2 regions of the Paenibacillus allorhizoplanae genome follow, and region 2 is predicted to be linked to the other one. Evidence: riboswitches for the same ligand, from Rfam matches in the RefSeq annotation. Region 2 holds a riboswitch; the other holds the start of a gene.
The links. A riboswitch is a leader RNA that binds a small molecule or an ion and turns the genes downstream of it on or off. The one in region 2 is predicted to bind cyclic di-AMP.

Region 1: it holds a riboswitch for cyclic di-AMP, as region 2 does, so the genes downstream of both, L6I86_RS17485 (C40 family peptidase) here and L6I86_RS27070 (ABC transporter ATP-binding protein) in region 2, are expected to answer to the same signal.

Annotation. Positions count from the first base shown of each region.
Region 1 is NZ_CAKMMW010000010.1:3,578-10,898, reverse strand. Features, by position in the region: partial or broken gene L6I86_RS17505 (ABC transporter ATP-binding protein) at 1-538, opposite strand, end outside; gene L6I86_RS17500 (ABC transporter ATP-binding protein) at 516-1,745, opposite strand; gene yyaC (spore protease YyaC) at 1,950-2,504, opposite strand; gene L6I86_RS17490 (hypothetical protein) at 2,704-3,363, opposite strand; gene L6I86_RS17485 (C40 family peptidase) at 3,548-4,444, opposite strand; cyclic di-AMP (ydaO/yuaA leader) riboswitch at 4,448-4,610, opposite strand; gene L6I86_RS17480 (GNAT family N-acetyltransferase) at 4,708-5,220, opposite strand; gene L6I86_RS17475 (acetylxylan esterase) at 5,285-6,229, opposite strand; tRNA gene L6I86_RS17470 (tRNA-Gly) at 6,468-6,538, opposite strand; tRNA gene L6I86_RS17465 (tRNA-Pro) at 6,557-6,633, opposite strand; tRNA gene L6I86_RS17460 (tRNA-Arg) at 6,654-6,730, opposite strand; tRNA gene L6I86_RS17455 (tRNA-Gly) at 6,737-6,811, opposite strand; gene L6I86_RS17450 (AIM24 family protein) at 6,914-7,321, opposite strand, start outside.
Region 2 is NZ_CAKMMW010000022.1:16,790-24,110, forward strand. Features, by position in the region: gene L6I86_RS27055 (beta-galactosidase) at 1-1,725, opposite strand, end outside; gene L6I86_RS27060 (AraC family transcriptional regulator) at 1,867-2,697, shown strand; gene L6I86_RS27065 (antibiotic biosynthesis monooxygenase family protein) at 2,759-3,088, opposite strand; cyclic di-AMP (ydaO/yuaA leader) riboswitch at 3,498-3,664, shown strand; gene L6I86_RS27070 (ABC transporter ATP-binding protein) at 3,780-4,664, shown strand; gene L6I86_RS27075 (ABC transporter permease subunit) at 4,671-5,468, shown strand; gene L6I86_RS27080 (ABC transporter permease subunit) at 5,495-6,289, shown strand; gene L6I86_RS27085 (5'-nucleotidase C-terminal domain-containing protein) at 6,377-7,321, opposite strand, start outside.

The sequences.
Region 1 (7,321 bases), on a different contig from region 2:
GGTGCGCGATCACGAGCGTCGTGCGCCCTTGCATCAGCTCCTCGAGCGCCGCCTGCACATAGGACTCGGATTCCGAGTCCAAGTGCGACGTCGCCTCATCGAGGATGAGGATGCGCGGGCGCTTCAGGATCGCGCGAGCAATCGCGATCCGCTGGCGCTCGCCACCGGAGAGCCGGTGGCCGCGCTCTCCGACCATCGTGTCGTACCCTTCGGGGAGCGACACGATGAAATCGTGGATGTAGGCCTGCCGACAAGCGGCCTCCATCTCCTCACGCGTAGCGTCCTCCCGCGCGAAGCGCAGGTTGTCGCCAATCGTCGCGTGGAACAGAAAAGACTCCTGCGTCACGTACGCGATCTGTGCGCGCAGCGACGCTAACTCCACGTCGCGGACGTTCACCCCGTCGACCTCAACAACGCCAGCTGTCGGGTCGTACAGCCGCGCAATCATCCCGATCAGCGTCGACTTCCCGGCGCCGCTGGGTCCAACAAGCGCAACCATCTCACCTGGCTGCGCCTCAAAGGTGATGTCGCGCAGCGCATACTGCACCTTCTCCCTTTCCCCTCCTCGATCCGCAAGCCTCTCTCTCTCTGTTCCTTTGCCTAGATCCGTCAGCTTCCCTCTCTCTGCTCCTTCGCCTCGATCCACCAGCCTCTCTCTCTCCTTGTTCCACCGTTCTTCGCTTCTGGCCTGACTCCAATAGCTTCTCAGCTTCTCCGCCCTGCTCCTCCGCTTTCCCTCTCTCTCCTGCTTTCGCAAGCTTCCCTTTCTCCTTCGCTCTACTTTGTTCCCCAACCTTATAAGCAAAAGACACCTGCTTATACCGCACATGCCCCGTCACAGGCCCTAGCTGGCGCGCACCCTCAGCATCCATGACATCAGGCACCATATCCTGATACTCAAAAATCCGCTGGAATACCCCCAGCGCTGTCGCTACCTCGACGTGTAGATTCAGCAATGTCCCTACAGGCATATACAACCGTCCCAAATACGCCGTGAACGCGACGATCGAGCCTAAAGTCATATCCCCCTGAATGACGGAGTAGCCGCCATAGATATAAATAATGGCCGTACCTAACGGTCCTAACGTGCTCGTTGCCATTCCGAACCAACGACCGACCAGATTGAGCCGCAGCTCGAGATCCATCACCTTTTGATTCATCGTTGTGAATTCTTGCTCTTGTTGCTTCTCTCTACCAAAAATCCGCGTCAACAACGCACCCGAAATGCCAAAATTCTCATTCAGCTGCGAGGTAATGTCGGAACGCACCTTTTGCGTTTCAATCCGTAAGTCTTTCCGCAGCTTGGATACTTTTTTCACAGGCAGTACGAAAAGTGGCAGGATAAGTACCGATATGATCGCCAACTTCCAATCTAACGCAAACAAGATACCTATGGTTGTGAAAACAATGACGATTTGCGTGATCGAAGAGACGACAATGGACGTAACCACACTCTGTACCGACTGCACGTCCCCTGTGATCCGCTGAACAATTTCACCAGATCGCGCGTCCGTGAAGAACGACATGGATTGCCGCTGCAGATTGTGAAACAACGACTGCCCCAAATCCCGAATAACCCCTTGGGTTACTTTGGTATTGAGATGGTTCTGCCATACGCCTACCATTCCGCTCAACACAGGCAGCACGATTAACAGCAGCGCCATCACGGACAATAGCTGAACACGTCCCTGCGGAATTGCGGTATCAATAATTTCCTTCATGACTAGAGGGGGGATCAACCCCATCACTGCCGCAAGCAGTGCCAAGCCGATAATGACCAAGAGCTGTCCCCAATACCTTTTGAACAATAACAAAATCCTTCGTACCGATACATCCTTCAACTTGGCCTTTGGACGATTCCGGTCGGAAAGCCGCCCCATTCCTCCTGGCCCACCTGGTCCGATCACTCACCAATCACTCCGATCTTTCTCCTCTTTGCTGCCCCTCAGCTACAAAGGAATTGCATAAACAATTGCACGGATTACTTCTTCTGCCATCTGCATAACACGAAATAACGAAGTCGTTTGCAGGACATTATACTGTCTAGGTCCATCCACGTTCACGATCGCAGCAATCGTGTAATCACCAATAGGCGGTAAGACTTTTCCTACTGATTTCCCTGGAGCCAGTGGCTGGTTCGACAATTGGTACAATCCCACACTCAATTTCCTACCTAAACACGCATCTATCGCAATAACAACAACACTCGGTGGAATTTCCTGCAAGCGCAAAGCCAAATTAGTAGCATCACACGGTGCTGCCAGCGTACCGATGACATAAGGATAGCCTAGCTCTGCAAGCCTACTTCCCACAAGTGGACCTAGTGAATCGCCTGTTGAGCGATCTGTTCCTATACATACAAAAGCAACCCCACTAGGCTCCAGCCCCTTACTCACCGTAATCATTTGTAGAAGCTGACCTAACTGCTCGCCATCCACTTTTTTCCAAAACTGCTCCTCCAGCCCCATCGGTTCTTTCTCCATCTTTGCCTCCCTTTCAGGCATGTACACCTAACCTTTCACCTCATGCATGATAGTTCCATTCTTTCATATGGAGGTGGGCTGTGTCCACTTGCATACTTCCGTATTCACATACACCAAATAAGCGTTACTCGACGACCGAGCAAAGCCTATTCATGCCGCTTATAGTGCTTAAAACCGGACTTTTTGAACACGCACTTATAGATCTGACTATTTAACCATCTTAATGTACGCGATTCATTCGAACGATGCGATAATAGAGCTGACCGCTGACCTCTTGCTCCACTTCCAGATAGCCTTCAGAGTGAACATAATCCCCTAACATAAACGTGGAAGCATCCGCCGAATCGGCATGTGTTAGAAAGAGCAGTGCTACTTTATCATCCCCAACCACAAATCCTACCTGTTCCTTCACCTGAAATTTCTCAAGAATTTTGCCATGATGCGATCTCACGATATGATGGAACCGCCAAGTGCCTTCTTCTTGTATGATAAAATAAAGCACACGATTACGATGCGCATTGCTAAACTCCCGCGTCACACCGATCATACACACCTTCTCACCAACACGTAAATATTCATCAACTACATAAGATTTCAGTCGTAACCGATTCACATTCTTGCTCTGAATATAAGTTTCCATCTCATCTATGGAGCGCTGATCCCTTGGATCTTGTTTTGTTGCGTAAAATACTTCTTTAATAAACGTATCTGTTTGGTATTCCCTAGCCCCTTTGAAATGGTTATACGTATGAAAAAATTGTTTAATCACAACCCGAATGTCTTCCGGTATGGCAGGACCTGTTTCCACGTTATACATGCGATCTGTTCGACCCGACAATTTAATTTTATGAAACCAGCTTTTCCAGACACTGACTTGCATGTCGTACGCGTCACCTACTTTCTTCCAACCATTGTTCCATTATAGGCTATAATTCTCAAAAATTCGATAAAAATCGCACAAATTCGCGCAAAAAAAAGAGCATCTGCCGCTTTGCCTTCCATACAGAAAGACATAGCGAACATACGCTCTTACACCGGTACTTATACCTGATTTCGTAACTATCTTATAACACCCGTTTGGCACCTACATATCTCGAGCCCCAATAGGAGCTAGCGAGACTATCAACCGTTACACCAACGGACGTTGTCGAGGAAATGAATTGATTATTTCCGATGTAAATGCCTACATGATTGACGATACCAGAAGCAAAGAAGACGAGGTCCCCCACTTTCAAATCCGTCACTCTTGCCCCCGCTTTATCGTACATTTGCACGGAGGTGCGTGGCAACTCGATCCCTTTGGCCTCGTATACATAACGAACGAATCCTGAGCAATCGAAGCCCTTAGGTGTAGTTCCTCCCCATCGGTAAGGTGTCCCTTTAAATGTCGTTGCTGCTTGAATAATTTGAGCTGCAATGGATGACTGAACGACCTTGGCCACTGGGGCTGCTAAAACTGCTGGTGGCGGTGCAATCCAGGCTGGCTTATGAGTCTTGCCGTCCACTTCCACGATGGCGATTTTATTCGCATCGTTCCACTCAATTGCAGAACCAAACGTCTCTGTAACAAAGCGTAGAGGGACATAGGTACTCCCCTTAACCAAAGTTGGACTGCTCTCTAATTCAACTAACTTACTGTTCACGACCGCTTGCTCATCGTCCGTTGTGAGTTGAATCGCCTGTTCTTTGTTCTTAAGCGTGACGACGACTTCATCGCCTTGCTTCGCCCATCCCACTTGGTAACCTAATTTCTCCGACAACACACGTAGTGGCACCTGAAGTGTACCTTCCGTATCAATAAACGGCTGTACTTCCGGGAACTGCACCAATTCATCATTGACTTGAACCTTCACTGAAGAAGTGTCTGGGACAGCAGCATGCGTGGATGGAGCGGCGAACAGAGAATTGGCTGCGCCTAGAAGAGCGCATGAACAAATAAAGCTTTTGGTAAAAAGTTTCAAAACGTTGTGCCTCCTTGAAGCCTCCGAGGTTAGTTGACGGGTTCGGGAAGAGGTTTTCCCTAGTAAGCCCCATTAGCCTATGGCTAACTGAGCATTCATTCACCCCAAGTAAAGAAGTCCCCCGTACCAGAGCTTTCGATGCTCTGAGATTCGGCATTTTTTGTCTATGTTAGACTAGCATAGTTCGTTTTGCCCTGACAACTTTTGCGAGATGGTAAGTGTTTCCTTTTCTATGTAAAAGCACACAAAAACAGCCGCTCTTCTCAGAGCAGCTGCTTATACACTTCGGTAAACAGGATATGCTTACTGGGATTAAACTCTTTTTCCGTCATTGGACTAGGATAACTCATAATGTTGAGAGGCAATGTGAGTTGCCCTTCTCTGAGGGGAGGCTGCGCATAAGGGAATAGGTTCAAATGGAAACCGCAGCGCTTATAGAATTCAATTCTCCGCGTAGCATCTGAGGCAGTCGGAGGCTCGACTTCAAGTACGATAGGCGTGCTTGTGCGGCTCATATACGTCGTCAGCATTCGCTTGCCAATCCCACCACCTCTTGTGGCGGCATTGACTGCGATATGTTCCACGAATCGAAACGTGCTAAAGCTCCAACTGGCCAAGAAGCCAAGCAGTTGCCCTTGTGCATCTCTCTCGACATCGATGCTGTAATTAGGATGAGATAACAGCGCCCGCTGACCTTCATATGTCCTTATTTCGGTTACAGGAAAAGCCGCTTCCATCAGCTCGAATACCTCTTCAAATGAATCCACTTTTTCCATCTGTCAGCACCTTCCTTCAAGTTAGCTATAGGTTATCCAACCAGGAAGCTTCTTACTTCAGTCCCTACCATTTTGAGAAAAAGGCATGTGCCGCAGCGTGGGAGCCTGGAGGTGTCGCATGTCCCATGAAGGGGTACACTTCAATTGATTTGTGTGCAGATTCGATTCGGTTATACGCAGCAAAAATGGCTTCTGGTAAGCAGCACGTATCCTTCAACCCTACCGTAACGTGAACAGGCTGCTGAATACGATCACCCAGATTCATGATATCGAAATAAGAAACTGTTCGCAGTACATCCGGCAGATACTCTGGGAACCGAGTAACGAATTCAGCTGCCTCACTAAGTGAGCTCACCGATTGCAATAAACCTAAATCCATATGGCATAGATTCGGTACATGGGCAATGGTTGCCCGAATACGCTTCTCTAGCGCAGTTACGAGTAGGGCGAGCCCCCCGCCTTGGCTTCCACCGTATACGAATACACGCTCACTGTCGATCTCTGGCTGCTCTAACGCGCATTGCACAGCACGCAAAGAATCGATCGCAACCGCTCGATAATAGCTCGTCTCGGCGTCTAGAATCCCCTGTGTAATCCATCCCCTGGTCATGCCTGTCTCCTGTGGCAGCAGATTACCGCTATCGCCACCTTGCCCGCGTACATCAACTGCAAGTACCGCATAACCCATAAGCAACCAAGCTGCATGATCTTCAGGTCTTCCTTTGGAGCCCGTATAGCCTGGGAATGTAACAATACAAGGTACCTTAGACTTGCTCTCCGCATTAGGCAGTAACAACCAAGCATGAATTGGTGTTTCTGCAGCACCCTGCAAGACGATCTTATTCACTTCCGCTTGTACAAAAGGTGATGCCACCGACTCTCTTGTATAAGAAGCTGCTTGCGTAGCTTCCGCGTATGTGCGCTCCCAGAATGCAGCCAGATCAGCAGACGCCGTTAACTCCGAATGATACTGATGTAACCCATGAATACGATTTTCAATAGCGTTCATTTCGGTAAGTCCCCTTTGCATGTTTTTCCCATTTTAACCTAGATACACGTGTATGACTATTGGAAAATATGAAAAAAACTTCTAACATAGTTCCTTCGAGGATGAGCGACTGCGTAATTGCTGATAAACTCTCACTCGTTCTTATCCAGCGACAGTTCACGATTGTCCAACCTTTGCGTTCTCGCATCTCTCCATGCAAAAACAAAAGACCACCCGAAGGTGGTCTCTTTCTTTCTTAAGCGGGCGGCGGGAATCGAACCCGCGCGATCAGCTTGGAAGGCTGAAGTTCTACCATTAAACTACGCCCGCATATAAAAAATTCTAAAATGGTCGGGACGACACGATTTGAACATGCGACCCCCTGCTCCCAAAGCAGGTGCTCTACCAAGCTGAGCTACGTCCCGTAGTGAATATAAAGTGTAAATGGCGCGCCCTGAGAGATTCGAACTCCCGACCTTTTGATTCGTAGTCAAATACTCTATCCAGCTGAGCTAAGGGCGCAAATATTGGAGCGGAAGACGGGGATCGAACCCGCGACCCTCGCCTTGGCAAGGCGATGCTCTACCGCTGAGCCACTTCCGCACGGTGTAATTTCTCTTTCGCTCAGCAAGTGTTTCTCTGAGGCGACAAGGAATAATATATCAGGTATTCAAAACAAATGCAACTATTTTTTATATTTTTTTATTATTTTATGAAAACGCCGCCAAATGGCAGAACTTCCCGAGCTATGCGGCGCAGCAAGCTATCCGATTTCATATGCTCATCCAACTTGGGATCTGGTTTACAAGGCTGCATAAGCACATGACCATGCCCCGTAATCTCCCAATGATAATTCATGTGCTGGCTTGCTAATGTATTGCCATACACACATAGCCGTAGATTCGCCTGCCGCGGATACGCCACCAGACAGCTAACATCTATAAACAAAGGCTGCTTCGGATCTAAAGCCATCTGATGCAAAGGACCTGCTGTTAATAAACCTAGCGTACCTGGGCCATGAAATTGCATTTTGACAAGATCCTGCGTAATCAATGTATTCTTGACGCTCTGGAGATGCGTTGTGAAGGTCACACCTTCCGTATAGAAGAGAAC
Region 2 (7,321 bases):
GCCATCATACAGGGCTAGTGTCTCTACGCTGCCGCTCTCTGGCAGGAGAATGTCGTTGAACAGACGTGCAGGCGTACTGGCGTCGTCTCCACCATCGATCCAGCGCAAGTTCGGTGTCGCCGCTTCTTTCAGGACGAGCGTAAAGTCTTCCACAGTTATGCCGCACAGTTCTGCGATGAGACCCGGGAATGGCGTCATTCGGCAATGCCCGCGTTGGTCTTTATAACCGGATCGGGCTCCAAAAATAAGCTTGCCTCCTGCAGCTGCATACTGCTTAAGCAGCTCGGCCGTTTCTTCTGACATGATGGCAGGATGAGGGTAGATGAGCACCTTGTAACGAGCTAGGTCATCTAGGGTAGTCTTATTTTGCACATACAAATAATCGTAAGGGATATGGCTGAACTGCAGGGCTTTCCCCCAGTTGTATTCACTCTCTCTTGTTAGCGGCCCATGATATTGGTCAAGTTCCCCATCCCACTCATTGTCATAATCGTGCAGAATAGCCACTTCCGCTGTGAAACGAGATCCGGCAATAACCTCTCCGATTTTCCCCAATTCTTGGCTAATTGTTGCTACTTCAGCAACCCTTCGGTTAGGACGGTTATGGTAATCGTTGATCCCATGCCAATAAATTTCGGTGCCAAATGTTGCCGTTCGCCATCTGAAAAACAGGACCATATCCGCCCCGTGAGCAACTGATTGATAGGTCCATAATCGCATTTGGCCTGGTTTGGGTGCTGATTGTCCCATTGTGTTCACCCAACCGCCAGGGCCTGACTGCTGCTCCATAATGCAGAAAGTGGGTGAGATCGAACGAACCTTGGTGAGTTGGTTGGAATTGCTGCGATCCATGAGTGGATTCTCGCGCTCGGCATCGTTCCAAATGGTTGAGAAGTTCGGATACGAGTCGAAAGAAAAGAAGTCCAACAGTTCATCCGTCATGGCATGGCTATCCAAATGGCCAAACATGCCGTTGGTGGTGACCCACTGTGTTGGGGCAAGCAGTCGCAAGATGTCTGCCTGTAAACGGGCGAAGGATATGGTGTTATCCGAGATAAATCGCTTTTCATCCAGCGCTTGATGTGGGTTAACGGATTTGGAAGGCGCCGGGCGAGGCAAATGAACTTGCTCCCAGTCCGAGTAGCTCTGATTCCAGAAGACGGTTCCCCAAGCCTCATTTAATGCGTCTAAGGTACCATATTTCTCCTGTACCCACTTCCGAAATGCGGCATGATCTGCTTCGGCATAGAAGACGTTCACCTCACAGTTAAGCTCGTTATCAATCTGCCAGCCTACGACCCCTGGATTGTTGGCATAATGCCGCGCCATAGCCTCAGTAATTTTCGCACAGTATTCGCGGTAAATGGGGCTGCTGTAATTGTAGTGACGTCTCAGTCCGTGCTGATACTGCACGCCATCAAAGTTAGCATTCAGAATCTCTGGGTATTTGTAGGTCATCCAAGCAGGCGGTGTTGCTGTGGGAGTGCCGAGAATGACCTGTAGTCCATGCTCGTGAGCAAGATCAATTGCGCGGTCGAACAGATCAAAGGCGAATACCCCTTCCTCTGGTTCAAAGAAATTCCATGCAAACTCACCCATTCGCACGATGGTAAAGCCGATTTCTCGCATTCTCCTATAGTCGTCCGCCCACATAGCCTCAGGCCACTGCTCAGGGTAGTAGCATACGCCTAGATCAAATTTCTCACCCGGAATGGTCTTTTCCATGAATAATAACATCCCCGTTTCTATGGATATAGTAATTTTTTGTTATTCAAAATCCTTATGTACTTATTATATTTCTTTATATTATTATGTATATAACATCATTTTGCTGCATGTATTAGATTTTTGCGCTTTGGAGGGTATATGAGAATTCACTATGTATTACCGGAGCCCATGTACAAACACTACACGGTTTATCCGGATATGATTGGTCAATATGCGGATTTCCCCGAGCATCAGGAATGGCGGTTTAAGGGGCAGTTGCAACAAGCCAATTTGCATATTGTATTAAGTGGTAAAGGCTATGTCAAAGCGAATGGGAAGGAGTATTCCCTGGAAGCAGGGCAAGGGTTCTATTACGGGGCGGGCCTTGAGCAGGAGTATCGAACGGATCCGAATGATCCGTGGCAAGTATTCTGGGTACACCTTGCAGGAGAGGGACTCGACAGGCTGTTGAATGATCAAGGCACTTCAGCTGTGTGGCTGTTTACGTACAGGGATGTACCTAAGCTCAAACAATTGACCGGGGACTTACTGGCGCTGGCATCTCCGTATGATCGGAACGAGGTACAATTGGCTGTAAAACTCTATGAACTGCTGGCTGAGCTTGCCTTACGTGCGGAGACGCACGGAACAGTAACGATACTGGATAAGCGCGCACGGATGAGAGAGGTTGCGGAATATATTCGTACGCACTGCACGAAACCGCTAACTCTCCTGCAGATGGCTGAGCAGGCAGGTTTCAGTACCTTTTATTTTAGTCGAATGTTTCACGAAGTAATGGGGCGGACTCCGGTCGTGTGGCTGTTCGAATGTCGTCTTGTTGTAGCTAAACAACTGCTCATGTCTACCGAATGGACGATTAAGCAAGTGGCAGAGCATGTCGGATTTTCCCAGAGCAGCTATTTTATTGCGCGCTTCCGAGAGCATATCGGAATGACGCCACAGGAGTATCGGCGGCTGTACAGCAACTAAAAACGCGTAAAAAACCTTCAAGTAATTGAAGGTTTTTACATGTTATTGCGAGCCATTGCCTCTACAGCGTGACTCTTTTGAAATTCGGAAAAGGCTTCTCAGCCTCAGGAAGTGACGAGAGGCTTACCATTTCGGCAACTTTCATCATGTTCTCCCAAAGCGGCCATACTTTCGGGGAGCTATGCGCTTTGTGCATAGATTCCTCTGATAACCACTCAAATATTTCAATTAGCGTTCCATCTACAGATTGAAGTGTCACTGGCGGGAATTCGGTGATAAGCCCTTCTTCGCGAAGCATAGGGATGTGCCCTTTAACAATCTCGGCTAGTTCAGCTTCTTTCCCAGGATGGGGGCGATACATCGCCATAGTAATCATGCTTGAAGTGGACATTTGATTCCTCCATTTTAAAGTCATAGGTTCCATTTATTGGAGTTAGTATATCAGATTGATTTCATCGTTTCCAATGGTGTTCGAATTGACGTGATCGTCTTAGCAGCCGACGCCACAGAGCTTTATCTCCTAAAGAGCACTAATAAGTAGCAAAGTATGGGATAATCAACGTCACTCCTATATGTATGCGCTTTCATCAACTACCAAAGTCAAATAAGCAAAAATAAAAGGCGAATCTACGTTTTACATTCGATAAAGAACGGCGTAAGATTCATTACGACAAGTTGATTTTTGTGAGAAAACCTCTATCGAAGCCACTCGAAGATGAGCGACCGCGTATAGAGGTAGGTTTTATCGCCAATAAGAAAGCTATTTTCGGGAACCGAAAACTTATACTTTCTTATGTGGTAATAAGAAACCACTTAATTCCCAGTAGGGGAAACGGGGGAACCAATCGAAGCCGTTTAAGCAATACTTGGCTTCATGGGGTGAATCCTAATGCTCGCAAGCATTAGGTAGGACGCTCTCAAGTCCGAATCCGACAGCTAACCTCGTAGGTGCATTGAGAGAGAACCGTACACTCGCCTTCTTATGTAAAGAAGTCCGAGAGTAGAGATTCTCTACTCTTAGGGCTTCTTTTTGCATGCCGTCAACCCAAAATGTTACATAATTGTTATAAGGAGGCAATACCATGCATGCTATTGAAATCAACAATCTGACCAAAACCTATGGGAACGCAAGAGGGATTACCGATGTTAGTTTTTCAATCGAAGAAGGGGAGATCTTTGGGTTTATTGGGCCGAATGGAGCAGGGAAATCAACGACGATTCGAACGCTGCTGTCACTGATTTTTCCAACTAGCGGCAGTGCCAAAATTTTCGGGAAAGACTGCATCCAGTTTGCGCCAGAAATTAAGAAAGAGATCGGGTATTTACCGTCCGAGGTGTTCTATTATGACAACATGAAGGTGATCGACCTACTCAAGTATTCGGCCAGCTTTTACAAGAAGGATTGCACCAAGAGAATCAAAGAACTTGCTGAAATCATGGATCTAGACGTTACGAAGAAAATTGATGATCTATCTCTGGGGAACAAAAAGAAGGTGGGCATCGTTCAAGGGTTGCTGCATGATCCTAAGCTCATTATTCTGGATGAACCTACAAGTGGACTGGACCCGCTCATGCAGCAGAGGTTTTTCGAATTGCTCGAACAACAGAATCAAAGAGGAGCTACGATTCTTTTTTCCTCTCATATATTGAGTGAAGTTCAAAGATTATGTGATCGAGTCGCTATTATTAAGGAAGGCAGGATTGTAACGGTTGAGAAAATCAGCACGTTAAAAGAAAACAACTTCAAGCGATTTAAAGTGGATACGGCACAAGCGCTTGATCCTAACTTTTTCAAAATGACCGGGGTCAATAACATTGATGTCCATGGCCAGACGACGAGCTTCTTATTTAAAGGCAACATTAATCAAGTCATGCGAAAGATTGCTGAAATCGAAATTGATAATCTGTGGATCGAAGAGCCTGATTTAGAGGAGATCTTTATGCACTACTATGAGAAGGAGGCTTAGAGGGGGATGAATATATACCTTCATGAATTGAGAGCTTATCGGAAATCCACGATGACGTGGACGTGCTCCTTAATTGCGGTCATCGTTTTATTCCTATCCCTTTTTCCTTCGGTTTCTAAGGATTTTGCTGAGTTTTCTTCCATATTAGAAGGGTATCCAGAAGGGGTCAGGAAAGCGCTTGGTATTCAAATCGAAACGTTTGGTACCCTACTCGGGTTCTATATGTACATCTTTATGTACATTACGCTTTGCGGAGCCATTCAAGCTATGGTTCTGGGAACGTCCATACTCTCGAAAGAAATGCGTGAGAAAACAGCAGACTTTCTACTTACAAAGCCCGTAACACGTACGAAAATAGTAACTTCCAAGCTATTAGCGGCTGTTACTTCCTTAGTTATTACCTGCGTAATCTATATCGCTGCAGCTTATCTAATGGCGCTTCAAGTAAAAACGGTCGATTTTGATGTGAGCACATTTCTATTAATTTCCTTCACTTTGCTGTTTATCCAGCTGATGTTTCTTGCTATCGGATTCATCATTTCGGTCGTATTTTCTAAAATCAAAGCAGTTTTATCCGTTAGTCTGGGTACGGTGTTTGCCTTTTTCGTTATCGGAATGATCGTTGCCGTAGATGGGGAGGGGGTCAAACGCTATTTCTCACCATTTAAATACTTTAGTGGAAAATACATGCTTGAACATGCCAGCTATGAAGCCTCTTATGTCAATGCAGCCCTCGCAATTATCGTTGTTTCGATTGCGGCCAGCTACATTATTTACACGAAAAAGGATGTTCATGCCGTATAAAAGCGGGTGAGAGGAGGGAATAGCACGTGAATATTTTTTGGCGTGAACTGAAAACGTATCGGAAATCGATGATTTTTTGGAGTCTAGGACTCATTTTTCTAATCGCAAGCGGCATGAACAAGTATCAAGCAACAGCAGCGAACGGACAGATGAATGATCTTATGGCGGAAATGCCAAAGTCACTCCAAGTGATTATGGGTGGCGGCGCGTTAGATTTATCGAAGGCTAGCGGTTATTTTGGCATCTTGGTCCTATATTTCTTGTTAATGGCAACGATCCATGCGGCCATGCTGGGCGCCAATATCATCGCGAAGGAAGAGCGGGATAAGACGGCAGAGTTTTTATTCGTAAAGCCTTTATCCAGGCATCAAATCATCACGTGGAAGCTACTAAGCGCTTTAGTTAACATTGTTATTTTTAACCTCGTGTCATGGATTTCGAGCATGTTGGTTGTTGGGGCATATAGCAAAGGCGAGGCGGTCAACGGTGATATCTCCATCGTCATGCTGGGTATGTTTATTTTGCAGCTGCTCTTTCTAGTCATCGGAACATCCATTGCAGCCGTTTATCGAAATTCCAAAAAAGCAGCCTCGCTGTCTACGGGCATCATGCTCATTACGTTTATCTTATCCATTGCCATTGATTTTAACGATAAACTGGCATTCTTGAAATATGTAACCCCGTTTAAATTTTATGAGGCGAAGAATTTGATGTATGGCGGTGGATTCGATGCCGTGTTTGTCATCATTTCGGTAGTTATCATTGCCTTACTGACGGTTGTTACGTATGTTTCCTTTCAAAAACGAGATTTGCACGTCTAAAGACTAGAAAGACCTTTCACCCTATCCATAGCTGGATGCGGGCAAAAGGTCTTTCTCATTTAATGGGATTAATAATAAAATAATAGCTTATTTCTTCAAATCCAAACGCACATCGCGACCATCGTCTTGTACGGATAACTCTTTACCAGCAGCCTTCAGGGAATTGACGTGATTGACCCAAGCGTCTAGCATGATGGCGCCATCTTTCCAATCCTTCACTTCGCCGAATACCGTAAAGCCATCGCCACTGCCTGTAGCCATGAAATCATTGGTTGTCACTTTGAACGTACGTTCTGTATTAAACTTGCCATCCACGTAGATCGGAGTGCCATCTACTAAAGTAATTTTGGAATATTTCTCACCAAGTGGCTTTGTGTTATCCCATTCTACCTTCAAACCTGAGAATTGAATGGCAGGAAGACTTGTATACTTGTCTGTAACTTCGAGCGCTTTTTTAATTTGTGCAGCAGTCATCGTACCCGTTACATTGTAATTGCCAAAAGGGAGTACTTCAAACATTTCGCTATAGGTTAGCTCACCTTTGTCAATATCCGTGCGAATACCGCCAATATTCGTGAAAGCAATATCGGATTTCTCAGAAGCGCGCATCGCATCTGTAATGCTGTTGCCTAACTGTGTTGCACCGTCGCGGTCAGCCCCGCCATTAGCAGCAAAACGGAAAGATTTACGATTAAGCTGCTCTGCAACTACGACTTCTACTTCGCCGGATTTGCCTGAGATTTTGGCTTTATAGTCTTCAACCGTTTGGTGAATTTTCGGGTCAGCCGTCGTTAAGTTCGTATAGGTCTCGAGCAAGCTTGCATTGGAGGAAACGACTTGCTTTGTAGTTTTGTTTACGAACAGTTGAATGTGTCCAACTGCATATAGCCAACTTTGAGCTTCAACGACAGGAATGCCATTCACAATACCGGCAACGCGCATGTGGGAGTGACCACCAACAATCGCATCCAAGGTGCCATTCCCAGTACCTTTTGCAAGATCAGCAAGCTCACTAATAATTTCAGCGGATTT